DNA from 4 places in the Rhizobium sp. NFR12 genome. Region 1 is predicted to be linked to each of the others. Evidence: predicted binding sites of a transcription regulator. Region 1 holds the regulator's gene; each other region holds the start of a gene.
The links. The regulator LexA, encoded in region 1, represses DNA repair genes until DNA is damaged. The targets are predictions, from matches to a motif close to TGTTCNNNNTGTGTTCNG.
Positions count from the first base shown of each region.

Region 2: the regulator LexA is predicted to act here: its motif matches at 1,360-1,377, upstream of BLW69_RS17540 (YifB family Mg chelatase-like AAA ATPase).
Region 3: the regulator LexA is predicted to act here: its motif matches at 1,482-1,499, upstream of BLW69_RS05415 (putative DNA modification/repair radical SAM protein).
Region 4: the regulator LexA is predicted to act here: its motif matches at 1,924-1,941, upstream of def (peptide deformylase).

Region 1 is NZ_FNWM01000002.1:1,070,286-1,073,494, forward strand. It holds gene BLW69_RS12535 (ComEC/Rec2 family competence protein) at 1-790, shown strand, start outside; gene lexA (transcriptional repressor LexA) at 771-1,490, opposite strand; gene BLW69_RS12545 (VOC family protein) at 1,683-2,558, shown strand; gene kdsA (3-deoxy-8-phosphooctulonate synthase) at 2,563-3,209, shown strand, end outside.
Region 2 is NZ_FNWM01000004.1:246,603-249,811, reverse strand. It holds gene BLW69_RS17550 (YraN family protein) at 1-232, shown strand, start outside; gene gshB (glutathione synthase) at 344-1,294, shown strand; gene BLW69_RS17540 (YifB family Mg chelatase-like AAA ATPase) at 1,468-3,000, shown strand; gene dut (dUTP diphosphatase) at 3,037-3,209, opposite strand, start outside.
Region 3 is NZ_FNWM01000001.1:1,118,308-1,121,516, forward strand. It holds gene BLW69_RS05405 (glycosyltransferase family 4 protein) at 1-722, opposite strand, end outside; gene greA (transcription elongation factor GreA) at 786-1,262, opposite strand; gene BLW69_RS05415 (putative DNA modification/repair radical SAM protein) at 1,505-2,737, shown strand; gene BLW69_RS05420 (UdgX family uracil-DNA binding protein) at 2,737-3,209, shown strand, end outside.
Region 4 is NZ_FNWM01000004.1:165,817-169,025, forward strand. It holds gene BLW69_RS17130 (ribokinase) at 1-625, opposite strand, end outside; gene rmuC (DNA recombination protein RmuC) at 674-1,840, opposite strand; gene def (peptide deformylase) at 2,004-2,519, shown strand; gene fmt (methionyl-tRNA formyltransferase) at 2,578-3,209, shown strand, end outside.

The sequences.
Region 1 (3,209 bases):
TCTGACGCTGCTGCGCACGCCGCTGAGGTTGACAGGCGCGCTGTTCATGGCGGTGGCTTTGCTCTTTGCGGTCCGCTCAGGCTCGGCGCCGAGGCCTGATATCGTCATATCCGAAGACGGCGCATCGGTCGGCGTGATCCAGGATGACAAGATCACCCTCAATCGAACCCGACCGCCGGGATTTATCTACGATCAATGGCGGCGAGCGCTGGTGCTTGAGACCGGAGAACAACCGCTCGCCTTGCCGGTTCTTGCCTCTTCGGAACCAGCGCGAGGTGCCAGCCTTGCGAAAAGCGATGACAGACCACCTGGACCACATTCGCGACCGGATTTGACGCGCCGGGAAATCGAATATGTCAGGGGTTTTCTTCAAGCATTGAAGCCCGGACGATTCGCCTGTCTGCCGAAAATCCTGTGCGCGGCGCAGACTGCTCAGGACATCCGGATCGTCACCGTCGAAGACAACCGATACACCGGTCTTGCCTGCGATGTCGGTCGGATCATCGTCTCGCCCGGCGCACGCTTCGATACTTGCCGCTCCGGCGCCTTGCTTCTCAGCGGGCGGACGTTGCGCCGGACTGGCGCACTGGAAATCACCATTATTCCGAACGCGACAGCGCCAGACATCAAGATTACGGCGGCGATGCGAGACAGCGCACAGACCTCAAGCCGTCCGTGGACCGTCCACCGGTTCTATGACTGGCGAACGGGACAATTCGACTTTGGCATCCCGGAGGCTGTTGCTGCGCATCTCCGGGATGACACCGTTCTTAATGATAGCGGCGAATAAGGCCGACAAGCTTGCCCTGGACCTTCACCCGGTCGGGCGGGAAGATGCGGGTCTCGTAAGCCGGGTTTGCCGCTTCCAGTGCGATCGAGGCACCCTTGCGGCGGAACCGCTTCAGGGTCGCTTCTTCCTCATCGACCAGGGCAACGATGATATCGCCTGGACTTGCGGTGCTGGTATTCTTGATGATGACGGTATCGCCATCGAGGATGCCGGCATCGATCATCGAATCGCCCTTCACTTCGAGCGCGTAATGATCGCCGGAACCCAGCATCTCGATCGGAACGGCGATGTCATGGGTGTTGTTCTGGATCGCGGAGATCGGCACGCCGGCAGCGATTCGACCCATGACCGGAATGTTTGTCGAGAACGGATTGTCCGCCATGACCGGCGCCGGCTTCTGAGCGACGACCGGTTGCGTTTTGCCGAGGCTTCCCTCGATGACACTGGGAGAAAATCCCCGTCGCGGATGAAGGTTCGCCACATAGGCGTCAGGCAGCTTGATCACTTCGAGCGCGCGTGCTCTGTTCGGCAGACGGCGAATAAAGCCACGCTCCTCGAGCGCGGTGATCAGCCTATGGATGCCGGACTTCGATGCAAGGTCGAGAGCGTCCTTCATTTCGTCAAACGACGGCGGCACGCCTGATTCTTTCATCCGCTCGTGGATGAACAGAAGTAACTCCTGTTGCTTGCGTGTCAGCATGGACGGGACCCTCAGAATTGGAAACAAATGCAGAACGGACGCTATATGTTCTATCTGTGTTCCGCAAGCCCCAAATTTCTGCTCAAGAATAGTCTCATTTCAGCGTTCGATCACGTATTCAGTTCGTGCGCAGCACTTGCCGAGTTTCCCGCGATAGCCAATGTTCTGCGGAATAAGACTTTGGGGGTGTAAGTGGGTAACAAGTCAGTCGATCATTTGGTTCTGCCCGTTGCAGATCTGGCGTCAGCGCGGGGGAGGTTGACCGCTCTCGGCTTTACTGTGGCACCTGAAGGTGTTCACCCTTTCGGCACGGCCAATGCCTGCATATTCTTCGCGGATGGCTCGTACCTCGAGCCACTGGCCATTGTTAACCGTCGGCAAGCCTCGCTTGCGGCAAAACGAGGCAACGTGTTCACCGATCGCGACATCCGCTTTCGCGGCCAGCGGAAAAGGGAAGGTCTATCGGCGGTGGTCGTCGGGACGCAGGATGCAGCGGCCGATCATATCCGTTTTGTGGACGGGCACATGTCTGCGGGCGAGATGCTTCAATTCTCCCGCCCGATGCAGTTGCCCGATGGTAGGGAGAGCGAAGTCTCATTCCGTCTGGCCTTCGCGGCAGTTCCCGAGGTCGATGACATCTTGCTGTTTTCCTGCCAGCGAATGGCCGCATTACCGGAAGATCGCGGTGGTCTTGATGAGCACGCAAACGCCGTTACAGGCCTTCGAGAGATCGTATTTTCTGCAGATGACCCGCTGGAGTTTCTGCCGCTTTTCGAAACCGTGTTCGAGACGCAACCCGAGCAAGGGAAAGACGGTCTGCGGATCGAAGCTGCCAATGCCAGCATCCGCATTCAATCCAACGACACGTTCAGCGACGAGTTCCGGTCTTCGATGAAGCCCTTGTTATCGTCGCGCCTCGCTGCGCGCGGGATCATCTTCAAGACCACCGATCTCGCCGTGACAGAGATCACCCTTGCTGCTAATGACGTCGCATTCATCCGCAGGGATGGCCGCGTGATCGTGTCGGCAGCCCCGGGGCAAGGTGTGGTTTTCGGTTTCGAGGAATAGTGAAATGACAGTCTCCGCCAATTCTGAAGTGTCCGTGGGCGAGGGGAGTTCGAAAGTCGTTTTTTCCAACACGGCAAAGCTCTCGCTGATTGCCGGTCCCTGCCAGATGGAAAGCCGTGATCACGCCTTCATGATCGCGGGTACGCTTGTCGAACTCTGCAAGAAGCTCGGCCTCGGCCTCGTCTACAAATCCTCCTTCGACAAGGCCAACCGCACGTCGATCTCCGGCAAGCGCGGCATCGGCTTGGACAACGCGATGGCAATCTTTGCCGATCTGAAGACGGAATTCGGCTTTCCCGTTCTGACCGACATTCACACTGAAGAGCAATGCGCTCTCGTGGCGGATACGATCGATATCCTGCAGATCCCCGCCTTCCTGTCGCGCCAGACGGACTTGCTCGTCGCGGCCGCAAAGACGGGTTGCGCGATCAACGTGAAGAAGGGCCAGTTCCTGGCGCCCTGGGACATGAAGAATGTTCAGGCGAAGTTCCTCGAAAGCGGCAATCCCAATGTGATGCTGTGCGAGCGCGGTGCCTCGTTCGGCTACAACACGCTTGTCTCCGACATGCGCTCGCTGCCGATCATGGCGGCTCTCGGAAGCCCCGTTATTTTTGACGCAACCCATTCCGTGCAGCAGCCCGGCGGCCAGGG
Region 2 (3,209 bases), on a different contig from region 1:
GATCGATCTCATCGCCCGCAAGCGCGATCTCGTGGTCTTTGTCGAGGTGAAGGCTAGACGATCCGAGATGCAGGCGCTCGACGCCGTCTCCTTCGCATCTCAGAAACGGATCCGGGCCGCGAGCGATCTCTGGCTGCAGAAACGCAAGGACGTATCCGGGTTATCGCAGCGATACGACATCATCGCCGTCTTGCCGGGAAGGTTTCCGCGCCATTTCCAGGATGCGTTCTAGGCCTCTGGCAGCGCAGGCCCCATCGTCGGTCCTGCTGATTATCCGGGCCAAGGTTGCCTTTCGGGGTTCGTCGTCCTACATCAGGCGGGCCAATCCTAGGGGGCTGAAGTCATGGCGAAAATTCGCAAGGTCGCATTTCAGATGGACCACATTTCCGGCATCAACATTGCCGGCGATTCCACATTCGCCATGGCGCTCGAAGCGCAATCGCGCGGTTACGAGCTGTTCCACTATACGCCCGACCGCCTGACGATGCGCGACGGACGCATCTTTGCAGCTCTCGAGCCGCTGCAGGTGCGCGACATCAAGGGCGATCACTTTACCCTTGGGGAAAAGCAGCCGACCGATCTGTCGACGATGGATGTCGTGCAGCTTCGCCAGGATCCGCCCTTCGACATGGGCTACATTACATCCACCCATCTTCTGGAGCGCATCCATCCGAAGACGCTCGTGGTCAATGACCCGGCCTGGGTGCGCAACTCGCCGGAAAAGATCTTCGTTACCGAGTTCGCCGACCTGATGCCGCCGACACTGATCTCCCGCGACCCGGCGGAGATCGCCAAGTTCCGCCATGAGCTCGGCGACATCATCCTGAAGCCGCTTTACGGCAATGGCGGTGCCGGCGTGTTTCATTCCGCCCGCGATGATCGCAACTTTACCTCGCTTCTGGAAATGTTCGGCCAGATGTATCGCGGCGAGCCCTATATCGCGCAGGCCTACCTTCCTGCAGTGCGCAAGGGCGACAAACGCATTCTTCTCGTTGACGGCGAACCGGTCGGCGCGATCAACCGCGTGCCCTCGGAAACCGACAGCCGCTCCAACATGCATGTCGGCGGCCGTGCCGAGGCGACCGATATCACGCCGCGCGAAAAGGAAATCTGCGCCCGTATCGGGCCGGCTCTGCGCGAGCGCGGCTTCATCTTTGTCGGCATCGACGTGATCGGCGATTACATGACCGAGATCAACGTCACATCTCCGACGGGCATCCGCGAAGTGAAGAAGTTCGGCGGTGCTGACGTCGCGAGCCTCATGTGGGATGCAATCGACGCCAAGCAGAACTGATAACCGTTCACATCTGTTCTCGTTATGCAACCTGATGCACGCTGTCTTCGTCTCATGCGCGAAATTGTTCACTGCCTGTTCTTGAAATTCGCCAGCAATCGTGCAAGCTTTCAACCTGTAGCACGGTAGGCGGGAATATCCCCACCTTAGCTTGCGCATGTGGGCGGGTCGGAATGGTCGCGCGTATCAGAACGGTAGCATTTCAGGGCATTGAAGGCATTCCGGTCGATGTGCAGGTCATGATCGGCCCTGGCAAGCTCGGCATGCATATCGTCGGGCTGCCGGACAAGGCAGTGGCCGAAAGCCGCGAGCGGGTGCAGGCAGCCTTGCACGCCTCCGGCCTCGCCATGCCGCCCAAGAAGGTCACGGTCAATCTCGCCCCGGCGGACCTGCCCAAGGAAGGCAGCCATTTCGACCTCGCGATCGCCGTCGGCCTGATGGCGGCGCTCGGTGCCGTGCCCGCCGATATGCTCGCCGATTATGTCGTGATCGGCGAATTGAATCTCGATGGAACGCTTGCCGCCGTCGCCGGTGCGCTTCCGGCGGCCATCAGCGCCAATGCGATCGGAAAAGGCTTGATCTGCCCAGCCGAAAGCGGCGCCGAGGCGGCATGGGCTGGACCCGGCGTCGATATTCTCGCCCCCCGCAGCCTGATCGCGCTCGCCAATCATTTTCGCGGCACGCAGGTCATGTCGCGGCCGCAGCCGGCGGTCCGTGCACCGCCCGCCAATCTGCCTGACCTTGTCGATATCAAGGGCCAGGAAAGCGCCAAACGCGCGCTCGAAGTCGCGGCTGCCGGCGGCCATAACCTCTTGATGGTCGGTCCGCCCGGTTCGGGAAAATCGATGCTCGCCGCCCGCCTTCCGTCGATCTTGCCGCCGCTATCGGCCACCGAACTGCTCGAAGTCTCGATGATCCACTCCATCGCCGGCCAGCTTTCGGGCGGAAAGCTGTCGGATCGGCGGCCCTATCGCATGCCTCACCATTCCGCCACGATGGCGGCACTGGTCGGCGGCGGTCTGCGCGCGAGGCCCGGAGAAGCCTCACTCGCGCATCACGGCATCCTCTTTCTCGACGAGTTTCCGGAATTCTCGCCCCAGGTTCTCGATGCGCTTCGCCAGCCGCTGGAGACAGGCGAATGTGTCATCGCCCGGGCCAATCACCGGGTGTCCTATCCGGCCAGCATCCAGCTCGTTGCCGCCATGAACCCGTGCCGTTGCGGTATGGCGGGCCAACCGGGGCATAGCTGCGCCCGAGGTCCGCGCTGCGCTTCGGATTATCAGGCGCGTATCTCCGGCCCGCTCATGGACCGCATCGACATCCGCATCGATGTCCCGGCCGTCTCCGCAAGCGATCTAATCCGCCCGGCGCCGGCAGAGCCGAGTGCCGGCGTGGCAAGGCGGGTTGCGGCCGCACGCGACAGGCAGAGAGAGCGTTTTGAAGGCGAGGGCCAGTACACGGTTCTCACCAACGCGCGCTGTTCCACCGCCATGATCGAGAAGTTCGCCGAGCTCGATGCGGGAGGGCTGCAATTGTTGCGCGACGCGGCGGAAAAGCTGAAATTCTCCGCCCGCGGCTATCATCGGGTCTTGCGGGTGGCGCGGACGCTGGCCGATCTCGACGAGAAGGATGGTATCGGGAGAATACACCTTGCCGAGGCGATCTCGTATCGGATGGCCGGGGAGCGCCCCACTGTATCAGCCTGATTTCCCGAGGTCGGCGTCACGGGATTGCGACGGAGTTCAGACGCCGGTGGATCCGAACCCGCCGGCGCCGCGTGCCGTGGCACTTGCCTCGGTCACTTCGACGATCCGCGCCTGGGTCACGGGCGCGATCACCATCTGTGCGATCCGCATGCCGCGGGTAATAGCGAAGTCCTCGTCGCCCAGATTGATCAGCAAAACCTTCACTTCAC
Region 3 (3,209 bases), on a different contig from region 1:
CAAGGCTTGATGTCGTCCACTTCGCCCATGAACAGGATGCGATCTGTCAGACCGCTCATGGCGACATCGGCTTTCAACGCATCGCCGAAAACCTTGTTGTCCGGCGTGACACGCCCGCAGACGACGCCCGTCCATTCGGGATAGGACGGCAACAGCTCGATCAGGGCACGCACGAAAAGGTCTGTACCCTTCTGATGCCGAACGCGCCCGAAGCAGCCGATCAGATGCTTGCCGAAACCATCTGCCGGGGAGGAAGGGTCGGATGGGCCGGAGGGACGGAAGAGATCGAGATCGACGCCGTGGTGCACCACCTTATAGGGCACTTTCAGGTATGAACCCGATCGTGCAGACGTCGCGACGACCGCATCCATCTTGCTGATCAGAAAACCCGTCCATGCGGAATGGGTTCGTTGCGCGGCGGAGGTGAACAAGAGCTTCAACGGCATCCGCAGCACATCGCGCATGAAGAGGCCGGGCAGCATCTCGATATTGCGGCGGGCATGCCAGACACGGGCGCGCCGCCCTGATGGCGGTGACCACAGCGCGGCAAGGTCGGCATAGCGGATGTGGGGAAGGTGGGAGGGCAGGCCAGGTCCCAAGACCGCGATCTTCTGACCCTTTGCCCATTGCACCGGAATCAGCTGGACGATCGTGGACGTCACGCCGGAGAGCCGCTTCTTGAAGTTCGGCGCGATCACTTCGATATCGGATATATCGACCACGGAGCCGGGAGCGATACCGCTGCCCATCTCCGTGGCGACTTCGCCAGACGTTTCCACGAGCGATCAGCCCCAGGAGATGGCGAGGATCTCGTAGGCCTTGGAGCCGCCAGGGGCGACGACTTCGATGCTGTCACCCTTCTCCTTGCCGATCATGGCACGGGCGATGGGTGAAGAGATCGAGATGCGGCCAGCCTTCACGTCGGCTTCCTGATCGCCGACGATCTGATAGGTCTTTTCCTCTTCGGTATCTTCATCGATCAGCTTGACGGTTGCGCCGAACTTGATCGTGGAACCGGACATCTTGGAGAGGTCGATCACTTCGGCGCGGGCCGTGAAATCTTCCAGCTCGCCGATGCGGCCTTCATTGTGGCTCTGGGCTTCCTTGGCCGCGTGGTATTCGGCGTTTTCCGAAAGGTCACCATGGGCGCGCGCTTCCGCAATCGCTTCGATGATGCGGGGACGCTCCTCCTGCTGGCGCCAGCGCAGTTCTTCCTGCAACTGGGTAAACCCCTTCGGCGTCATCGGTACCTTTTCAACCATTTTCTTGTCCTTAAGGCGCATGTCCGCGGATGCCGCGGACACAAAAAGAAACAGGTTCCGGAGCGGTAACTTCGGAACCATCTGCAGCATCTGAATTTAGGGCATCATAACAGAATTTCGACTGCTCCCGCTAGGAAAATCGAAATGGTGTCAGATGCGCCAGCTGGAGTTGAATGAATCAAACGTCCCTCGATTTGTCAACGGGTTGACGCAGTCATAAAGAACATATAGAGAACGCACTAATGAAGAAGTCGCTGAAAGAACGGTTGGCGATCCTGTCGGACGCTGCCAAGTACGACGCCTCCTGCGCCTCCAGCGGGACATCAAAGAGAGATTCGTCGGTATCCGGCGGATTGGGTTCGACCGAAGGGTCCGGCATCTGCCATGCCTATGCCCCGGATGGCCGTTGCATCTCGCTTCTGAAAATCCTTATGACGAATTTCTGCATTTACGATTGCGCCTACTGCATCAATCGTTCCTCCAGCAATGTCGAGCGCGCCCGGTTCACGCCCGAAGAGGTTATCTGGCTGACGCTGGAATTCTATCGGCGCAATTATATCGAGGGTCTGTTCCTGTCGTCGGGGATTATCCGCTCGTCCGATCACACGATGGGCGACATGGTGCGGATCGCGCGGGAATTGCGCACGGTCCATAATTTCCGCGGCTACATCCATCTGAAGACGATCCCGGAAGCGTCGCAGCAGCTGATTGAGGAGGCGGGGCTTTATGCCGACCGTCTGTCGATCAACATCGAACTGCCGACCGATGCAGGGATCAGCCAGTTTGCCCCGGAAAAGCGGCCCGCCAATATTCGTCGCTCGATGGGCGATCTGCGTCTGAAGATCGAGGAGATGCGCGACCCGACGCTGCAGACCAAGCGTCGCAAGCGGTTCGCGCCTGCCGGCCAGAGCACGCAGATGATCGTCGGGGCAGACGGCGCCAACGACGCGACCATTCTCGGGACGAGCGCCAGGCTTTACGGCAGCTACAGCCTGAAACGCGTCTATTACTCCGCCTTCAGCCCGATCCCGGACTCATCGAAGACACTGCCGCTGATCAAGCCGCCTCTGATGCGCGAGCATCGGCTCTATCAGGCTGACTGGCTTTACCGGTTCTACGGGTTCGAGATCGGCGAGATTACAGCGTCGACGGAAAACGGCATGCTGGATCTGGACCTTGATCCGAAGCTTGCATGGGCGCTCGGCAACCGCGACAAGTTCCCTGTCGATGTGAACAAGGCGGACAAGGAGACGCTGCTGCGGGTGCCGGGTTTCGGGACCAAGACCGTCGGAGCGATCCTTTCGTCGCGGCGGTTTCGCAAGCTGCGTCTGGAGGATTTAAAGCGGCTGAGCGTGTCTCTGAAGAAGGTACAGCCCTTTATCACCTGCGAAGGGTGGACACCGCGGAAGCTTGCCGACCGGGCCGATCTGCGATCCATGTTCCAGCCAAAGCCGGAGCAGCTGTCGCTTCTATGATGTACCGAGTCTTGTTGCGGGGGAGAGGCGATCTGACCGAGTGGCGCGATGCTGCGCGTGCCTATCTTGCGGCCGGCATCGCACCTGATCGTGTCGAGTGGCGCACGATGGACGACACGGACGGATTGTTCGGGCTGGACGGCAACCAGTTGCCTGAGCCTGTCGACAAGCCGGTGACGCAGGGTGTTCCTCCAGCCTTTCTGAAGCTTGCCGCCTCGGTCATCTGCCATTCCGATCCGACGCGGTTCTCGCTTCTCTACCGGATGCTGTTTCGCATGGCACACGGGCGCAATTTTCTGGGTATGGCGACCGATCCAGATGTGGTGGCGGCAAACCGGATGTCGAAATCGATCGGCCGCGACTATCACAAGATGACCGCCTTCGTCCGTTTCAAGGAAATTCCACTGCCGGAGGGTGTTGCCGGACGCCGGCGCTTTGTGTCCTGGTTCGAGCCTGATCATTTTATCATCGA
Region 4 (3,209 bases), on a different contig from region 1:
TGTGAAGGCGGCGCAAAACCTCTTCGCGCGCTTGGGCGTCGATGATCGTGCAACCTGCAAGAAGTTCGAATTCGGTCTCGTTGGCGACGACGATATCGGCGAGCGCTGCCAGCCGCACGGCATGGGCCGTCAGCGGCGCGGTGTTGATCATCGTGCGTATGCCCTTCGCCTTTGCTGCACCGAGTGCGGCCTCGACGGCTGCCGGCGGGATTTCGAGCTGCAGCATCAATGTGTCGGATGCAGCCATGGCCTCCACTGCTTCCTGCGCCTGGGCCTCGCCGATCGTTCCGTTGGCGCCGGGCACCACCGCGATCATGTTCTCGCCGCTGTCATCGCCGACGAGGATCAGCGCTGTGCCGGTCGAAACATTCGTCCGTGTGACTGCTGAAAGATCGGTTCCGGATGCCTGGAGCAGGGCCAGTGCCGGTTCTGCAAAACCGTCGTCTCCGACCGCGCCGACCATGCGCACTTCGCTGCCTGCGCGGCGGGCGGCCAGTGCCTGGTTGGCACCCTTGCCGCCGGAGGCTGTCGCAAAGGTCGAACCCACAACCGTTTCGCCCGGCCCGGGCAACCGCTCCGTCGTTGCGATAAGATCCATGTTGATGGAGCCGAAGACGGTGATCATAGGTGCCTGCCTGTTTTGTGAAATGCGGGCTGACACTGCCCGAGAGGATCAGTCCTCGTCAACTACCCTCAGTCGCAGCGATCCGGTGCGGCTCTCGACTGCGCCGGATGCCGGAGCTGCGGGCGTTGGTCCAGCGTGGGGTATCGGGGCGGCCACTGGTGCTTCCAGTTCGAGCGCTTCGATCCGTGCGCCGCGCCGGCCGAGCTTCTCGGTTGACGTCACGATCTGCTCGACATCCTTCTGGGCTGCGAAAAAATGCGATTGCAGCTTGCGGGTCCGCTCGTCGAGGCGACCGAGATCCTCCATCAGCAAGGCCACCTCGCCCTGGATCAGATGCGCCTGTTCGCGCATGCGCTGGTCCTTCAGCACGGCCTGGATGACCTGGATCGACAGCATCAGCAGCGACGGTGAGACGATGACGATCCTCGCGCGCTGCGCCTTCTGAATCACGCCCTCGAAATGCTCGTGGATCTCGGCAAAAATCGATTCGGACGGCACGAAGAGAAAGGCGGTGTCCTGCGTTTCTCCGGCGATCAGGTATTTCTCCGAGACATCGCGGATATGGACTTCCATGTCGCGACGGAATTGCTGGGATGCGGCACGGCGTGCTTCGGGAGCAGCCGCTTCGCGAAACGCATTCCATGCCTCCAGCGGAAATTTCGCGTCGATGACGAGCGGTGGCAAGCTGTTCGGCATACGGATCACGCAGTCCGGTCTCGACCCGTTCGACAAAGTCTTCTGGAATTCGAAGGCACCCATCGGCAGGCCGTCGGAAACGATCGCTTCCATCCGGCCCTGACCAAAGGCGCCGCGCGTCTGCTTGTTGGAGAGGATGGCCTGCAGTCCCACGACATCCTTGGAAAGGCTCTGAATGTTGTTCTGGGCAGCATCGATGACGGCCAGACGCTCCTGCAACTGGCGCAGGTTGTCATGGGTGGATCTGGTCTGTTCGGTAATGGTTGCGCCGATCCGGTGGGTCATGCCATCGAGCCGCTGGCCGACGACCTGGCTGAGTTCGACCTGGCGCGCGGCAAGCGTTTCGCCCATCGCCGAAAGCCTGCCCTGCATCTCACCCTGCATCCGCATCAGTTCCCCCATGCGGGCCTCGGCGTCTTCCGCCTGACGGCCGCTGCCTCCGGAAAGGCGCATGAGAAACAGCATGAGAAACAGCATGAGAAGCATGCCGAAGACGCAGGAAGCGGCCATCAGCACCATCGGGTGCTGGCTCTCCAGAAAACGGGAAATCTCGGGGAACAGGTCATTCATGGCGGCAAGCTAGCAGAAAACCGCGGATTGGAAAGATCAAAACGGGAACATTGATCGAAAACGGCGATCCGGGGCTGTTCCATCGGCGAAAAAGATAGGTTATGGGATCGCCATGACGATCAAGCCGCTTATCATTCTTCCAGATCCGCTCCTGCGTCAGGTGTCCAAGCCTTTCGAACGGGTGGATGACGCACTTTTGAAGCTCGCGGACGACATGCTGGAAACCATGTACGACGCTCCGGGCATCGGCCTTGCCGGGATCCAGATCGGCGTTGCCCACCGCATTCTTGTGGTCGACGTGTCGCGCGAGGAGGACGAGAAGAACCCGATCGTCGTGATCAATCCGGAAATTATCCGCTCTTCGGACGAACGATCGGTGTATGAGGAAGGCTGCCTTTCCATCCCGGAATACTATGCCGAGGTGGAGCGCCCGGCGTCCGTGACGGTCAAGCATATCGGTCGCGACGGCAAGGAACACGTGATCGAGGCCGACGGCCTGCTCGCCACCTGCCTGCAGCACGAGATCGACCATCTGGACGGCGTGCTGTTCATCGACCATATATCGCGGCTGAAGCGCGAAATGGTGATCAAGAGGTTCACCAAGGCTGCCAAGGCGAAGGCGGTCTAGCCATCGCTTGCAGGCAATCTCGGTATGAAGGCGCGTTCCTTGCGGGCGCGAAAGGTCCATGTCTCTTCGCATCATCTTCATGGGCACGCCGGAATTTTCCGTGCCGACACTGCAGAACCTGAAGCAGGCCGGTCACGAGATCGTCGCGGTCTATAGCCAGCCGCCGCGTCCCGGCGGGCGCCGCGGGCTCGATCTCGTCAAGTCACCGGTGCATCAGGCGGCGGAACTGCTCGGCATTCCGGTCCTGACGCCGCTCAATTTCAAAAGCGAGGAAGACCGCGAGACCTTCAGGTCCTTCAAGGCGGATGTCGCCGTGGTCGTTGCCTATGGCCTGCTTCTGCCCGAAGCGATTCTGACCGGCACCCGGCTTGGATGCTACAACGGTCACGCTTCGCTGCTGCCGCGCTGGCGCGGTGCTGCCCCGATCCAGCGCGCCATCATGGCTGGCGATGCAAAGACCGGCATGATGGTGATGCAGATGGAAAAGGGCCTCGATACCGGCCCGGTCGCGCTTACCCGGGAAGTCGAGATCGGCGAGGCCATGACCGCAGGCGAGCTGCACGACCGCCTGATGCTGACGGGCGCCCGCGCCATGGTCGAGGCGATGGAGAAGCTGGAAGCCGGCGACCTGCCGCTGACACCGCAGTCTGCTGACGGCGTGCTCTACGCGTCGAAGATCGACAAGGGCGA